Linked DNA regions of Celeribacter indicus. The protein of the gene in region 1 interacts with the protein of each later gene in a pairwise test. Links are inferred from orthologs where the notes say so. Each region holds a gene or a part of one and is shown in the gene's direction. Other genes may lie near its edges.

What was found.
Region 2: the proteins of rlmN (region 1) and ftsZ interact in binary tests that used the Escherichia coli proteins (3 or more experiments, as listed by UniProt). The link is inferred for Celeribacter indicus from one-to-one orthologs.

Annotation. Positions count from the first base shown.
Region 1 is NZ_CP004393.1:42,548-45,783, forward strand. Bases 176-3,095 are described here. They hold rlmN (dual-specificity RNA methyltransferase RlmN), read left to right. Parts: upstream 176-1,006; coding sequence 1,007-2,185; downstream 2,186-3,095. Other genes in these bases: P73_RS00190 (invasion associated locus B family protein), read left to right, coding at 354-887; P73_RS24205 (hypothetical protein), read left to right, coding at 2,237-2,668; P73_RS00205 (hypothetical protein), read left to right, coding at 2,689-2,886; P73_RS00210 (LOG family protein), read right to left, coding at 2,889-3,095. In the rest of the region: P73_RS00185 (TSUP family transporter), read left to right, coding at 1-165; more of P73_RS00210, read right to left, coding at 3,096-3,236.
Region 2 is NZ_CP004393.1:3,260,723-3,263,922, reverse strand. What follows is about bases 231-3,114. They hold ftsZ (cell division protein FtsZ), read left to right. Parts: upstream 231-771; coding sequence 772-2,457; downstream 2,458-3,114. Other genes in these bases: lpxC (UDP-3-O-acyl-N-acetylglucosamine deacetylase), read left to right, coding at 2,771-3,114; ftsA (cell division protein FtsA), read left to right, coding at 231-351. In the rest of the region: more of ftsA, read left to right, coding at 1-230; more of lpxC, read left to right, coding at 3,115-3,200. UniProt on the Escherichia coli protein: Essential cell division protein that forms a contractile ring structure (Z ring) at the future cell division site. The regulation of the ring assembly controls the timing and the location of cell division.

The DNA of each region.
Region 1 (3,236 bases):
GCCAAGCCCTTCTGGATGCTCGGTCTCCTCATGGGCGCGGCGCAGATCGCGGGCGCTTATCTCGGCTCGACCCTCGCCAGCCGGGCAGGGGCGCGGCTCATCCGGCCCGTCCTCGTGACCGCCTCGACCGCGCTCGCGCTCAAGCTCGTCTGGGACTGGTTCTGAACCGCGCTTCACGTTTCAGCGAATTTCTGCCTGCGGCCCTTTTCCAAGGCGGCGGAATTGCGGTAGGGTCTTCGCGAAATGGCGAAAAAGGCATAAAAGCGCTGAAAAACCGCCGTTCTGATCCGGGCCGGGATGCGGCGGTGGTATCAGACATCAAGGCCGGACTAGTTAGGGGCAGTGAAAGATCAATGAGCTTTTCCGTGAAACAGGTTTTCCTTGCGGCAACTTTCGCACTGGCGGCGGGCCACGCCGTCGCCCAGGAAAGCAGCAATCAGGTCGCGTCCAACACGGACTGGTATGTCTTCGAGGAGGCCAACCCGTCCAAGCAGTGCTGGGTCGTCTCGAAGCCGAAGGAGACCGTCAACACCGATGAGGCCGGCCGGATCAAATCCGTGCGCCGGGGCGAGATCCTGCTTTTCGTCTCCTATGCGCCGTCGAACGGTGTGAAGGGGCAGATCTCCTTCGCGGGGGGCTATCCCTTCGCGTCCGGCTCCGAGGTGACGCTCGACATCGGCGGGACGAGCTTCGCGCTCTTCACCGACGGCGAGACGGCCTGGGCGGCGACTGCGGCCGATGACGAGAAGATCGTCGCATCGATGAAGCGCGGGGCGGCCGCCACGCTGACCGGTCACTCCTCGCGCGGCACGGTGACGAAGGACACCTTCTCCCTGCTTGGCTTCACCGCCTCCGTCGAGGAAGCGGCGAAACGCTGCGACAGCTGAGCGCGCTCGCGGAGCTGTGACGGAAGGCCCTGCCGGAGCGGGGCCTTTTCCATGCGCCTTTCCATCGGATGCAGAATCCTGTATGAGGCCCGCTTGACCACCCGCATAAGAGAAACGCCATGTCCACCAGCGCTCCCATCACGCAGGATGTCCTGACCATTCCCCGCAAGGAAACGGGATCGGGCAAGATCAACCTTGTCGGCCTGACGCGGGACGCGTTGCGGCAGGCGCTGATCGACGCCGGCACCCCGGAGAAACAGGCGAAGATGCGTGCGGGACAGATCTGGCAATGGATCTACCAGTGGGGCGTGCGCGATTTTGCGGAGATGACGAATCTCGCGAAAGCCTATCGCGCCGACCTCGCGGAAAAATTCGAGCTGCGCATTCCCGAGGTCGTGTCGAAGCTCGTCTCCGAGGACGGCACGCGGAAATATCTCGTGCGGATCGCCGGCGGCCACGAGGTCGAGGTGGTCTATATCCCCGAGGAGGGCCGGGGCACGCTCTGTGTCTCCTCCCAGGTCGGATGCACGCTCACCTGTTCCTTCTGTCACACCGGCACGCAGAAGCTCGTGCGCAACCTGACCGCCGCCGAAATCGTCGGCCAGGTGATGATGGCGCGCGACGATCTGGACGAGTGGCCGGAAAAGGGCGCGCCGAAGGACGAGACGCGGCTTCTGTCCAACATCGTGCTGATGGGCATGGGCGAACCGCTCTACAATTTCGAGAACGTTCGTGATGCGATGAAAATCGTGATGGACGGCGAAGGCATCGCGCTCGGGCGTCGCCGTATCACGCTCTCCACCTCCGGCGTCGTGCCGGAGATCCATCGCACCGCGCAGGAGATCGGCTGCCTTCTGGCCGTGTCCTTCCACGCGACGACCGACGAGACGCGCGACGTGCTCGTGCCGATCAACAGGAAATGGAACATCGAAAAGCTGCTCGAGGCGCTGCGCGAATATCCGAAGGCGACGAATTCGGAGCGGATCACCTTTGAATACGTCATGCTCAAGGACGTGAACGACAGCGACGAGGATGCGCGTCGCCTGGTGAAGCTCCTCGACGGCATTCCGGCGAAGGTGAACCTCATTCCCTTCAACGAATGGCCCGGTGCGCCCTACAAGCGGTCCTCGAACAACCGGATCCGCGCCTTTGCGACGATCCTGATGCAGGCGGGCTATGCCTCCCCGATCCGCACACCGCGGGGGGAGGATATCATGGCTGCCTGTGGCCAGCTCAAGTCCGCGACCGAGCGCGCGCGCAAGTCCCGCGCCCAGATCGAGGCGGAAGCGCGGCTCTGATCCTTTCCCGCCGCTAACGCGGTCTTAACCGTTCCGGGATACATTCCGGACATGGACTGCACAGAGATCAGATTCGACCAATATTCCGTCACCGACGGCGCCTGCGCCGCGGGGCCGGCGAATGCGCGCCCCGTTTCCTTTCGTCGTCCCGGCCCCGACCGGGCCGTACGCCCCGGCGAAGGGGCGTTCGGCTACAGGGGGCCGCGCCGCCCGCATGCGCTTCGGGCCTATCTCGCCCATGATTTCGCTCAGGCGGAGGGATGGGCGGAGCTGCGGGACTTGCTGCGGGCAAAGGGTTACGCGCTGGCCGGGGGCAAGGACGACCTCGTGCTTCAGACGGTGGAGGGGGAGCGGCTCTGCGAAGCTGCGGAGATCGGACAGCCTTGCGCCATGCTCATGAAACGCTTCGGCGCGCCCTTTCCGGACCATCGGTCTCCTCGTCCCGCCTCGCCGCATTCCGGACCACCGGTCCTGCCGCTCTGACCCCGCACAAGGTTCCGAACATGGAAAAACTCACGCTCCTGCTCAACGCAAGCACGGTTGAAATGCTGCACCTTCTCGCCCGCGACAGTGGAAAGACCATCGGCCTGCTCGTTCAGGACATGGCGCTGGAACGCTATATGAACTGCGCGATGTCAGGAACGCGGCCGTCCGGCCAGGCTGCCCCTTCCGGGGAGATCGGCCTGACGGGATCAGGCTGACCTCAACGCCCCACGATGCTGTCCCGCGTGCCTTCGAGCGGCCAGGTGTCGATCGCCTCGACGGCCTCCTCCGCCGTTTCGACGAATTTGAACAGATCGAGATCGACGGGCGAAATCGTGCCCGCCTCGGCGAGCGCGTCCCAGTTGATGATCGTGCGCCAGAAGTCGCGGCCGAACAGCAGGAAGGGCACCCGCGCCATGCGTCCGGTCTGGATCAGCGTGAGGCTTTCGAACATCTCGTCGAGCGTGCCGAAACCGCCCGGAAACACCACGATTGCCTTGGCCCGCATCAGGAAATGCATCTTCCGCACCGCGAAATAGTGGAAGTTGAAGCACAGGTCGGGGGTCAC
Region 2 (3,200 bases), 3.2 Mb from region 1 along the record:
ATCCGGCCGCGGGTCGAGGAAATCCTCGAAGGCGTCCGCGAATGCCTCGATGCGGCCGGGTTCGAACACCTGCCCTCGCAGCAGGTCGTGCTGACCGGCGGCGGCTCGCAGATCCCCGGTCTCGACACGCTCGCGCCGAAGATCCTGGGCCAGCAGGTGCGGATCGGCCGTCCGCTGCGCGTGCAGGGACTGCCGCAGGCGGCGACCGGCGCGGCCTTCGCCTCCGCGGTCGGGCTCTGCCTCTTCGCCGCCAATCCGCAGGACGAATGGTGGGATTTCGAGATCCCGGCGGAACGCTATCCTGCCCATTCGCTCAAGCGGGCGATGCGCTGGTTCAAGGACAACTGGTGAGCGCGGCGGTTGCCGGCCTGCCGGGACGGTGGTAAAAGGGACATGGATCCGCGGCCAACGCGGGCGGCGACCGGCGCGGCCGGCACACCGAAGAGGCACCCGAGCAGTGCCCCGACATTGCGACGCCCAGTCCGGGACCCGTCCCGGAGGCGGGCCGTTCCCCCGGTCCCCGGCCGGGTGCGTAGGTGTCTGCGCGCCGCGACCAGCTAAATCTCGTGTTTTGCGCAAGATCCCGCCGAATTGTTGCGCGGGATCCCCCAGATTTTGTGGTTTTCTCCTGTTTTTGGGATGACGAGCCCCTCGAAACTCCGTAGGATTCGGGGTGAGTAGGTAAATTTTGCCCCGATTCAGGGGCGGGGACAGTCAACCGGCGGACAGGCGCAGACCTGACCGGCCGATCAAAACAGCAGGCGGACGATCATGGCTTTGAATCTGACGATGCCCGAGCGGGACGAGTTGAAACCGAAAATCACCGTGTTTGGTGTCGGCGGTGCGGGCGGCAACGCGGTCAACAACATGATCGAGAAGCAGCTCGAAGGCGTCGATTTCGTCGTGGCGAACACCGATGCGCAGGCGCTCCAGCACGCCAAGGCGCAGGCGCGCATCCAGATGGGCGTGAAGGTGACCGAGGGTCTCGGCGCGGGGGCCCGTCCCTCCGTCGGCGCCGCGGCGGCCGAGGAAAGCATCGAACAGATCGTCGACCACCTCGCGGGGGCGCACATGTGCTTCATCACCGCGGGCATGGGCGGCGGCACCGGCACCGGCGCCGCGCCGATCATCGCCCAGGCCGCGCGCGAGCTGGGCGTGCTGACCGTCGGCGTCGTGACCAAGCCCTTCCAGTTCGAAGGCGCCAAGCGCATGCGCCAGGCCGACGAGGGCGTGGAAGCGCTGCAAAAGATGGTCGACACGCTCATCGTGATCCCGAACCAGAACCTGTTCCGCCTCGCCAACGAGAAGACCACCTTCACCGAGGCCTTCTCCATGGCCGACGACGTGCTCTATCAGGGGGTGAAGGGCATCTCCGACCTCATGGTCCGTCCGGGGCTCATCAACCTCGATTTCGCCGACGTCCGTTCGGTGATGGACGAGATGGGCAAGGCGATGATGGGCACGGGCGAGGCGACCGGCGAGGATCGCGCGATCCAGGCGGCCGAGAAGGCCATAGCAAACCCGCTGCTCGACGAGATCTCGCTCAAGGGTGCGAAGGGTGTTCTCATCAACATCACCGGCGCCTACGACCTCACGCTGTTCGAGCTCGACGAGGCGGCGAACCGGATCCGCGAAGAGGTCGATCCGGACGCCAACATCATCGTCGGTTCGACCCTCGATCCCGACATGGAAGGGGGCATGCGCGTCTCCGTCGTCGCGACCGGCATCGACGCGAACCAGAATATCGGCGAAATGCCCGTGCCGCGCCGCCGCCTGGCCGAGCCGCTGCAATCGCCCGAAACGGTCGAGGAGAAGATCGAGCACGCCCCCGCCGCTCCGGCGGCCCCTGCGCCGCAGCCGCAGCCGCAGGCCTATCAGCCCGCCCCCGAGGCGCCGGCCCAGCCGACCCTCGACGTGTTCGACCCGCAGGCCACCCAGCGCCGCGAGGAGCAGGCCGCGCGCGAAAGCTATCGCCCCGCCGAGGACGACCTGCCGCCGCCCGCCTACCAGCCGCGTCCGCAGCCCGCGCCGCAGCCGGCGATGCACGAACCCGAGCCCGAGGCCTTCGTCGCGCCCCGCGCGCCCGCGCCGGGCACGCCCTCGCCGGAAGCCCTGGCCCGTCTTCAGGCCGCTGTCGCCAAGCAGCCGCGCGCCGAGCCGCGTCAGGTGCAGCCGCATCACCACCAGCCGCAGCCGGAACAGCCCGCCGCGAAACAGGGGCGTTTCGGGATCAATTCGCTCATCGGCCGCATGACCGGGCATGGCGAAGGCGAGGCGCAGCAGCCGCACGCCCACCAGCCCCAGCCCCGTGCCGCGCAGCCGGCGCCGCAGCCCCGCTTCGGCGCGCAGCCGCAGGCCCGCCCGCAGGTGCATCAGGCCTATGACGAGGATCAGGACAGCGATCCGCAGGCCGAGAAGATCGAGATCCCCGCCTTCCTGCGCCGTCAGGCGAACTGAAACAGGAGGGGACCGGCGGACATGACGCCGGGTCACGATCACATCGTGAAACATCGTGGAAAGGCCGCCTCCGGGCGGTCTTTCCTGTTTTGGAACAAGGGCTTGCCGCGCCCGCACGGGATCTTGCGCATCTTCCTGCCGGCGCGCGGCGGTCTATGTTTCAAACGGTTACAATCTTTGAATTGAGAGCCGGGCACGGCGTGGTTAAATCATCCTCAACGAAGGCGCCTCCGTGGCGCCGGGGGCCGGTGCGGTCCCTGTTCAGGAAGCCACCCGCTCCGACAAGAGGGCGGGAGAAAGCAGAGAGCAGATGGTGCAGACTACGGTAGCCAAAGAGATCCGGTTCGATGGGGTGGGCCTCCACTCCGGCGCGCCGGTGACCATGCGCGTCACGCCGGCGCCCGCCAACAGCGGGATCACCTTCCTGCGTGCCGACATCCATGCGGATGCCGCCGACCGCCGCGACCCGATCGTCGCCGCGCGCTGGGATACGGTCGTGCCCTCGCAACTCTGCACCCTGATCCGGAATGAAGACGGCGTCGAGCTGTCGACCATCGAGCATATCATGGCCGCACTGGCAGGGTGCGGCGTCGCCAACGCGACGATCTCCGTCGACGGGCCCGAAGTGCCCATCCTCGACGGCTCCGCCGCGCCCTTCGTCGACGGGATCCTCGCCGCCGGGCTGGTGCGCCAGGAGGGGCCGACCCGCGCGCTCCGGGTCCTCCGTCCGGTGGAGATCCGCC